4 regions of the Viridibacillus sp. d25.2 genome follow, and region 1 is predicted to be linked to each of the others. Evidence: riboswitches for the same ligand, from Rfam matches in the RefSeq annotation. Region 1 holds a riboswitch; each other region holds the start of a gene.
The links. Region 1 has a riboswitch for S-adenosylmethionine ahead of ACZLO7_RS03125 (bifunctional homocysteine S-methyltransferase/methylenetetrahydrofolate reductase). Riboswitches for the same ligand answer to the same signal wherever they lie in the genome.
Positions count from the first base shown of each region.

Region 2: linked by a shared signal. The riboswitch ahead of ACZLO7_RS20525 (methionine ABC transporter ATP-binding protein) and the one ahead of ACZLO7_RS03125 (bifunctional homocysteine S-methyltransferase/methylenetetrahydrofolate reductase) in region 1 are both predicted to bind S-adenosylmethionine.
Region 3: linked by a shared signal. The riboswitch ahead of ACZLO7_RS21225 (M20 metallopeptidase family protein) and the one ahead of ACZLO7_RS03125 (bifunctional homocysteine S-methyltransferase/methylenetetrahydrofolate reductase) in region 1 are both predicted to bind S-adenosylmethionine.
Region 4: linked by a shared signal. The riboswitch ahead of ACZLO7_RS20890 (O-acetylhomoserine aminocarboxypropyltransferase/cysteine synthase family protein) and the one ahead of ACZLO7_RS03125 (bifunctional homocysteine S-methyltransferase/methylenetetrahydrofolate reductase) in region 1 are both predicted to bind S-adenosylmethionine.

Region 1 is NZ_CM196652.1:617,633-619,836, reverse strand. Features, by position in the region: gene ACZLO7_RS03125 (bifunctional homocysteine S-methyltransferase/methylenetetrahydrofolate reductase) at 1-1,091, opposite strand, end outside; SAM riboswitch class I at 1,165-1,271, opposite strand; gene ACZLO7_RS03120 (class A sortase) at 1,446-2,108, opposite strand.
Region 2 is NZ_CM196652.1:4,187,723-4,189,926, reverse strand. Features, by position in the region: gene ACZLO7_RS20530 (carbon-nitrogen family hydrolase) at 1-536, shown strand, start outside; SAM riboswitch class I at 616-720, shown strand; gene ACZLO7_RS20525 (methionine ABC transporter ATP-binding protein) at 838-1,851, shown strand; gene ACZLO7_RS20520 (methionine ABC transporter permease) at 1,841-2,204, shown strand, end outside.
Region 3 is NZ_CM196652.1:4,343,094-4,345,297, forward strand. Features, by position in the region: gene ACZLO7_RS21220 (VOC family protein) at 1-145, opposite strand, end outside; gene ACZLO7_RS21225 (M20 metallopeptidase family protein) at 158-1,357, opposite strand; SAM riboswitch class I at 1,527-1,633, opposite strand; gene ACZLO7_RS21230 (nitric oxide synthase oxygenase) at 1,716-2,204, opposite strand, start outside.
Region 4 is NZ_CM196652.1:4,272,126-4,274,329, forward strand. Features, by position in the region: gene ACZLO7_RS20890 (O-acetylhomoserine aminocarboxypropyltransferase/cysteine synthase family protein) at 1-1,012, opposite strand, end outside; SAM riboswitch class I at 1,129-1,242, opposite strand; gene ACZLO7_RS20895 (NADPH-dependent oxidoreductase) at 1,436-2,167, shown strand.

The DNA of each region.
Region 1 (2,204 bases):
ATACGAGGTGATGCTAACGAATTATCAGCCATAGTGACAGCATCAACCCCTGTTGCATTGAGTATTTGCGCACCTTCTATAAAGGCAGCAGTATCAAGATGGCGAGGTGTATCAAGCTCTACGATAATTGTACGTTCCTTTTTCGCCTTTTCATGAAGTGGCACATGATGATCTGGTGTCGCCTCTTTAATCTCAATTACTTTTTTCTTTTTTACAATTTTATTTTCAATTGGTGGTAGGTCAGCAATACGTTTTTTAACCGCTTCAATATGCTTCGGCGTCGTACCACAGCACCCACCGATTAAGCGAACACCTTGGTCACGTAGTAAAACACCTGCACGACCAAAATAATCAGCCTCTGATTCATAAACAATTTTGCCATCTTCTACATCTAGTAGACTTGCATTTGGATACGCAGATAAGAGTGCCTTTGATGGTAATTCAACATCTTCAAACGCTTGGATTGTATGGTGGGGGCCTAAACGGCAGTTTACTCCAATAATATCTGCACCCAAAGCTTCTAATTGGTGTAGTGCATCATTTAATAGTAAGCCATTTTGTAAAATTCCTGGCTCGTGCATGGATACTTGCGAGATGATTGGTATATCTGTTACTTTGCGCAAATGCTTCACTACTGATGAAAGCTCTTCAAAATCATAGTATGTCTCAAGTAATAAACCGTCTGGATTACCCGATAGTAGATACCCAACCTGCTCATCAAGTGCAGCTATAATCTCATCTAGTGTCGCTTCACTTTTACGAATACCGCGAATACCACCAATTGTCCCTAAGACGAATTGTCCTCCAGGTGCCGCAGCACGTTTTGCAATTGCGATTGCCGATTCATTAAACTCTTTTACTGAACTCTCTAAACCATAACGTTCTAATTTAATGGCATTCGCTGTATATGTATTAGTCTGAATAATGTCAGCGCCAGCTTTAATATATTGTTGGTGAATATTTTCAATCACTTCAGGTTTAGTGATATTCAATTCCTCATAACAATAATCGATTCCGTAAGAATATAATAGAGTGCCCATCGCACCGTCAGCCGTTAAAACTTGTGTTTGCAGTTTTTCAAGTAATCCCATTAAAATCTCTTCCTTTCTACATAAAAAAGCCTTCTTATAAATAAGAAGGCTTGACGATAACGATGTTCGCTCCTTCTTATCTTTTCGGACAATCAGTAAATCCGCTGGAGTTAGCACCTGACCAAATGGCTGGTTGCTGAAGCTTCAAAGGGCCAGTCCCTCAGCTTCTCTTGATAAGAAATATTTATTTAATTGTTAGAATAATTAAAAGAATCATAACCCTTGAAATGAATATCGTCAAGTGGATTTTCGCAATTGTAGAAAAAATCAGTATTATACGTATATATTAGCTTCAAAACAAAAAAAGAGGACTTTTGAAGACCTAATATTAAAAGATTGATCTTTCTTTCATTGCTATTTATTTGCAAAAATTTCATTACTTTCTGCTTTATCATAATCCTTCGTTTCAACCAGTTTACCTTGAATGATCATGCGTTTAGAGCCATCATAATTACATGTGACAAGAGTGATCATTTTGTCATTTGTATCATCAATAACATCAATTTGCTCCGGTTGTACAATATGCATTTTTTCAATTTTATATTCATAGATTTTTTTAAAGTCAGTCAAATAAACTTGCATACCTTCCTCTGCATTTGTAAGAGGGCTAAAAAGTGCCTTCCCATTATTCATATTATGTCCAGCTAGCGCATAGTTAGCCTTCCCCATCTTTTGATCTGGTTTCATCGTACCTGCACCAACTGCTAGGTTTGTATTCGACACACCATATAAAACGGGCAATCGCATATTCACTTGAGGTACACTAATAGCTCCAATGGCATTTAGTTTCTTTTGATTGAATTGTGCCTTTACAACATCTTTGACATTTAAATCAGCTACTTGCTCAAAATCAAATGACGTATCTGGATTTTTCATAGCCATCTCTATGTCTTGTTGTTCAATCGTTGCTTTTGACATATTCGAGATGAAATAACCCATGATAGGTCGATAGAAAATAAATACTAAACCGATTACTAGGAAGAGAATACCTAAAATCAAACTTCCCTTTTTCCTCATGTTATCCACCTTCTTTTTACTCATTCATTTTATAGTAACAATTCATTTAGTATTTTCAAGCAGTTTTCCAGTTTGTCATAAACTTATAATTTGTGC
Region 2 (2,204 bases), 910 kb from region 1:
CAAAAAAAGATGGTGAATTCTATAACACGATGTACGTCTATAACAATAAAGGAGAGCTTGTTAGCGAATATGACAAAGCACATCTTTTCCGTTTAATGGACGAGCATTTGTATTTATCCGCTGGTGATAAGCAAAATAACTTTGAGTTGGGTGATATTCCAGCCGCTGGTGTTATTTGCTACGATATTCGTTTCCCAGAGTGGTTACGTCTACACGCGTTAAACGGAGCTAAAGTAATTTTTGTTTCTGCACAATGGCCAACACCGCGTATCGATCATTGGAAAACCTTATTACAAGCACGTGCAATTGAAAGCCAATGTTTTGTTATTGCAGTAAATCGAATTAGCCATAAAAAACAGAATTTCAACGGTCAGTCAATGGTTATTGAACCTTGGGGTGAAGTATTATGGACTGGTGGAGAAGATGAAGAAATGGCGATTATCGATGTTGATTTCTCTATAGTTGACGAAATTCGCCAACGAATCCCAGTGTATGATGATCGACGACCTGAATTATATAAAGATATTTCGAAATAATACAAAATTTCTAAAAAGTGTTTGACAACTAGAATATTACACAGTAATATTTAGTTCATAACTTACAAACGAATATTGAACTTTATCTAGAGAGACCGAGGGATAGGCCCTATGACGTCCGGCAACCCCCTGAAAAGGGAAGGTGCCAATTCCTACAGAATGAGTACATTCTGGAAGATAAATCGCCAATTTACATTTACGATACTTCTTTCAGAAAATTGAAAGAAGTATTTTTTAATAGAGTAAATACCAAGTAATTCTATAGAAGTTACATAATATAAACAGATTTGAGGGATGCAGTATGCTCGATATTCAGAATCTTATGAAAGTATATAAAACAAAAAAAGGTAAAGTAACGGGCGTGGAGAACGTATCACTGAAAATCAACAAAGGTGAAGTCTTCGGTATCGTAGGCTACTCTGGAGCAGGGAAAAGCTCACTTCTACGTTGTATCAATTTATTAGAGCGACCAACGAGTGGCAGTATCGTTGTAAATGGTCAAGACTTAACGAAGCTAAAAGGTGAGCAACTTCGAAAAGCTCGTTTGAAAATTGGTATGATTTTTCAACATTTTTACTTAATCAGTCAAAAAACTGTCGGGGAGAACATCGAATTTTCTTTAAAAGCAGCAGCTACACCGCCGGCACATATTAAAGCTCGTGTAAAAGAATTGCTAGAAATGGTTGGTTTAGCTGAGAAAATCGATGTCTATCCAGCACAATTAAGTGGCGGTCAAAAGCAACGTGTCGGTATCGCTCGAGCACTTGCAAATAACCCATCTATACTACTTTGTGATGAAGCAACTTCAGCACTTGATCCAAAAACGACAGTTTCCATTTTACGATTACTGAAGAAAATCAACCGTGAGCTTGATATTACAATCGTCTTGATTACTCATGAAATGGATGTTGTTAAAGAAATTTGTGATCGCATGGTTGTTATGCAAGATGGGAAAGTCATTGAAGAGGGTGCTGTCTATGACATTTTTGCAAATCCAGTTGAGCCTTTAACCCAAGAGTTTATCAGTAGTGTTGTATCATTTGAACTTCCGCCAACAATTCTTAATGGTGTCAAAGGGAAGATGGTTAAAGTGCTATTCAAAGGGGATGTCGCTGGTGAGGGAGTCATCTCAGATATGATTCAAAACTTCGATGTACACGGGAATTTCCTGCACGGTACTATTGAGTATATTCAAGAAAAACCGCTTGGCATTTTCCTAATGGAGCTACAAGGTCATCCGGATAATGTGAAGAGAGCCATTTCTTATTTGGAAGGGCGCGGTGCGCTTGTGGAGGTGATTAACGATGTTATTTGATTTCGAACATTTCCTTAGCATGCTTCCAGATATATGGAAAGCATTTGGTGAAACATTACTCATGGTTGGTATTTCACTTAGCATTTCGCTAATCATCGGGTTACCATTAGGTATTATTTTATTTGTTACAAGCAAAGGTTTATCTTTACGAAACCGTTTTTTAAATGGCATTCTAGGATTTATCGTCAATCTTGTTCGTTCCATTCCTTATATCATTCTATTAGTAGCGTTGTTCCCACTAACCAAAATATTAGTTGGGGATACTATTGGGCCAGTAGCTGCGAGTGTTTCATTATCTGTAGCAGCAATCCCATTTTTCGCGAGACTTGTTGAAACGTCTATGCGTGAAATTG
Region 3 (2,204 bases), 760 kb from region 1:
GATCAAAGTAGCTAAGTGCATTATATGTTCCGCGTCCTTCATGTACGCCACCTTCAACAGCATGGATCCCCTGACTTTGTAGTGGCTTAATTACTTCTTTTGGTTCATCTACAAAATGTACTAAATGATCAAACGATAATGTCATGTTCAAGTCCCCTTATTTAAATAGATAATGTGAAACGATTTTCACAAACGATTTCTCGATTGTTAATAACGCCCTTTCATCAAAATCAAATTTCGGATGATGATGCGGGAATTGTGTGCGTTCATCTTCATTTTGAGAGCCTACTTTGAAGTAAGTGCCTGGCTTTTCATTTAAAAAGTAGGCAAAGTCTTCTGCACCCATTGAAGGCTCGATATCTATTACAGATTCTACACCGAACTCATTTTCAAATAACTCTTTTACAAGCGCAGTTTCGACTGGATGATTATAAAGCGCTGGGTAGCCACGTAAATAATCAATTTCATATGTTGCATGCGCTGATTCAGTAGTCCCTTTTACAATTGCATAAATTTCCTCTTTCACCTTACTCCGAACATCTTCTGTCATTGTACGCACTGTTCCTTCAATAATCGCCGAATCTGCGATAATGTTAAAAGCACTACCTGCATGGAAAACCCCTACTGTCACTACCGCTGCATCAAAAGGGTTTAAGCGACGACTGACTATTTTCTGTAATGAACTTACTATTTCACTACCGATTACGATTGAATCGATGGATTGCTGTGGTTTTGCACCGTGTCCACCAAGCCCTTGAACTTTAATCGCGAATTTATCTACTGCTGCCATTCTATAGCCATCACCAACAGATACTTTTCCAACTGGAACACCTGAATCTAAATGTGCACCGAAAACATAATCCACATCTTTTAATACATCTTCAGCAATCATGAATTTTGCACCACCTGGTGGTTTTTCCTCCGCATGCTGGAAGATGAAAATGATGTTACCATGTAGATACTTGCGGTAATGACTGAGCGTTTTTGCTGTCGCTAGTAATGCGGTTGTATGCCCATCATGTCCACATGCATGCATGACGCCTTCTTTTTTGGATTTATAAGTAACTTCTTTTAAATCTGTAATTGGTAGTGCATCAAAATCGGCTCTTAAAGCAATTGTCTTACCAGACTGCTCCCCTTTTAAGATACCTATTAAACCATTTCCACCAATCCCTTTTTTCACTTCTAAACCAAAACCCTCAAGTTTTTCTGCAATAAACTTTGCTGTTTCATATTCTTCAAAAGATAGCTCAGGATGCTCATGCAAATATCTTCTCCATCCAACAATTTCATCAAAGCCTTGATCTATTTCTTCATAAATTGTAGTTAAAAGTTCTTTTTGCGTAATCGCACTCACTCAATATTCCTCCATTCGATTTATCCCTTCAATTCAAATTAGTTTACTATGAATTAAAGCTAAATTTTTTTCTTAACTTTTCATTATATGTATTACATGTTTATTTCATGATAATAAAAAGCCGACTTCTATATTTCACTCCAAGAAATCGACTTTGTATATAAGTCCCTCCTCATCTATCAAGCTTTTCAATCAACTTGCAGGAATTAGCACCTTGCTATAATAGCGGTTGCTGAGATGTCACAGGGCCAGTCCCTCCATCTCTCTCGATAAGAAAACCTATTGAATTAGTAGTATTTAAAAATCATAATACGTCAAGCCATTAAGAATTGCAATATATTTCCTGTGATTCTCTAAATTAATATGGTGCTTTTTGATAAAAATAGTTCGGCGTTTTACGTTCATTGTCATATGGTTTATGGAAAACATGAGTTGTAGCCGGTGATAATGGTGGAATAAGCCATGTCCAATTTCCCTTTACGTCACGCCCTGCAATTTGCTCATTAGTTTCGAAGCGCTTGAATTGTTGTGCTGCTGTATGGTGATCTACAATGCTCACGTCATCTTCTTTATACGAATATAAAACTGCTGCATTCAATTCAACTAATGCGCGGTCTTTCCATAAGGTAGAATTAGATACTGTATTTAGACCCATTTTCTCTGCAATTATTGGAAGCATATTATAACGATAATCATCCGCTAAATTACGCGCACCAATTTCTGTTCCCATATACCAACCGTTAAAAGGAGCCGCTGCATACGTGATGCCACCCACTTCCAGTTTCATATTCGAAATCATCGGCACTGCATACCATTTCAACTCAAGCTCTTCAAACCATTCAAACTC
Region 4 (2,204 bases), 830 kb from region 1:
CAAAGCCATTTTTTAAATATTTTTTTGCATTTTCATGAGCTGCGCTATCTTCAAAGCCATTGAAGCTAACCCACTCTACATTTTCGTGACTACGTAGATATTCTGCAACTTTTTGTGCATTTTCATTGTGACGTGGTACACGTAAATGTAGCGTTTCAAGACCTTGAATTAATTGGAATGCATTGTCAGGACTTAATGTTGGACCAAAATCACGTAGTAATTGAACGCGCAGACGAGTTGCGAATGCAGCACTTGCAGCATCAACACCATAGCGAATACCATGATAAGATGCATCTGGCTCAGTATAGTCAGGGAATTTCCCTTGTGTCCAACCAAATTTTCCAGCATCAACAGCGACTCCACCGATAACTGTACCGTGTCCACCAATCCATTTTGTTGCAGAGTGTACTACAATATCTGCTCCGAACTCGATTGGATTTGAACCATATGGTGATGGGAATGTATTATCAACAATTAATGGAATCTCATTTTCATGCGCGATATTTGCCAAGGCTTCAATATCTACTACAGTTAAACTTGGATTACCGATTGTTTCCACATAAATCGCTTTTGTATTTTTTTGAATTGCTGAACGGAAATTTTCAGGATCTCTTTCATCTACAAATGAAGCTGTAATGCCATAGCGCGGTAAAGTATTGGCTAATAAATTATATGTACCGCCATATAAACTACCCGAAGCAACGATATGATCTCCAGCACGAGCAATATTTAAAATTGAAAATGAAATAGCAGCCATTCCTGAAGATAGTGCTACTGCTGCTGTTCCACCTTCTAAAAGTGCAACGCGTTTTTCGAATACATCGACAGTTGGGTTCATAATACGAGAATAAATATTACCGGGTTCTTCAAGCGCAAATAGTTTTTGAGCATGCTCCGTACTATTAAAAGCGTAAGCAGTTGTACGATAAATTGGTACTGCACGTGCACCTGTTGTTGGATCTGCTACTTGGCCACCGTGTAATAATAAAGTTTCTGGACGTAAGTTAGTCATCATTTATTCCTCCTAAATGTTTTTTTAAGATGGCAAATCGGAGGTGTGATGAGGATTTTATGGAAAAACAAAAACCCTCTTCGCTAAGAAGAGGGTTGCATACGCAATTTTTCCTCCCCTTATCTGTCAGATCCGATTAAAAATCTGTAGGAATTAGCACCATTGTGAGTTCATCACTCACCGGTTGCTGGGCATCGCAGGGCCTATCCCTCCGCCGCTCTTGATAAGAGTATTTGATTCAGTTCCATCTTGTTGACAAGTATAGAAGATATATCAAACTGATGTCAATACTTTTATTTGTTTTTTCTGAAAATTATTTTAATAGATACTCTGTTTACTCATATGAAATTAATTTAAGTAGACTTTAAATTATGGTAGCCTAAAGAAAGTAAATATTTTTATTTCACAAAGGGGTTTCGAATTATGGTAAAAGAATTACTACGTAGTCACTCTTCTGTACGCAAATATACAGGAGAAATTATTCCTAAAGAAGTCGTTATCGATTTAATTGAAACAGCACAAATGGCGGCAAGCTCGCATTTCGTACAAGCATACAGCGTCATTTGGGTTACGGATGAAGATAAGAAGAAAAAACTTGGAGAACTTTCAAATAATGAGTTCCAATTTGGAACAGCAGGTGCTTCGTTTTTATTTTGTGTAGATTTTAAACGACTGCAAGTTGCTGGTCAAAAAAATGGTATAGAAATTATTGCTGACTCTGCGGAAAACGTACTTGTAGGTGTTGCAGATGTTGCACTTTTCGCTCAAAACTTCGTTATTGCTGCTGAAGACCAAGGCTATGGTATTTGTTATATTGGTGGAGCGCGTAATAATCCAAATGAAATAAGCGAATTATTCGGGCTTCCAGAATACGTTTTCCCCTTGTTTGCTATGACAATCGGTGTACCTACGAAGCGAAATGAAACAAAACCCCGTTTACCAGTAGAAGCTGTACTACATGAAAATAATTATGATGTAGAACAATATGACACATTGCTAGATGAATATGATGCAACAATGGAAGCTTACTACGCTAGTCGTGGATCAAATCGTAAAATGGCTACCTGGACAAAACAAATGGCTGACTTCTTAATAGAGCAACGCCGACCACATATTAATGAATTTTTGGCACAAAAAGGATTTAATTGGAAGTAATAAAAGAACCTCTGAAATTAGGGACATCTAGTTTCAG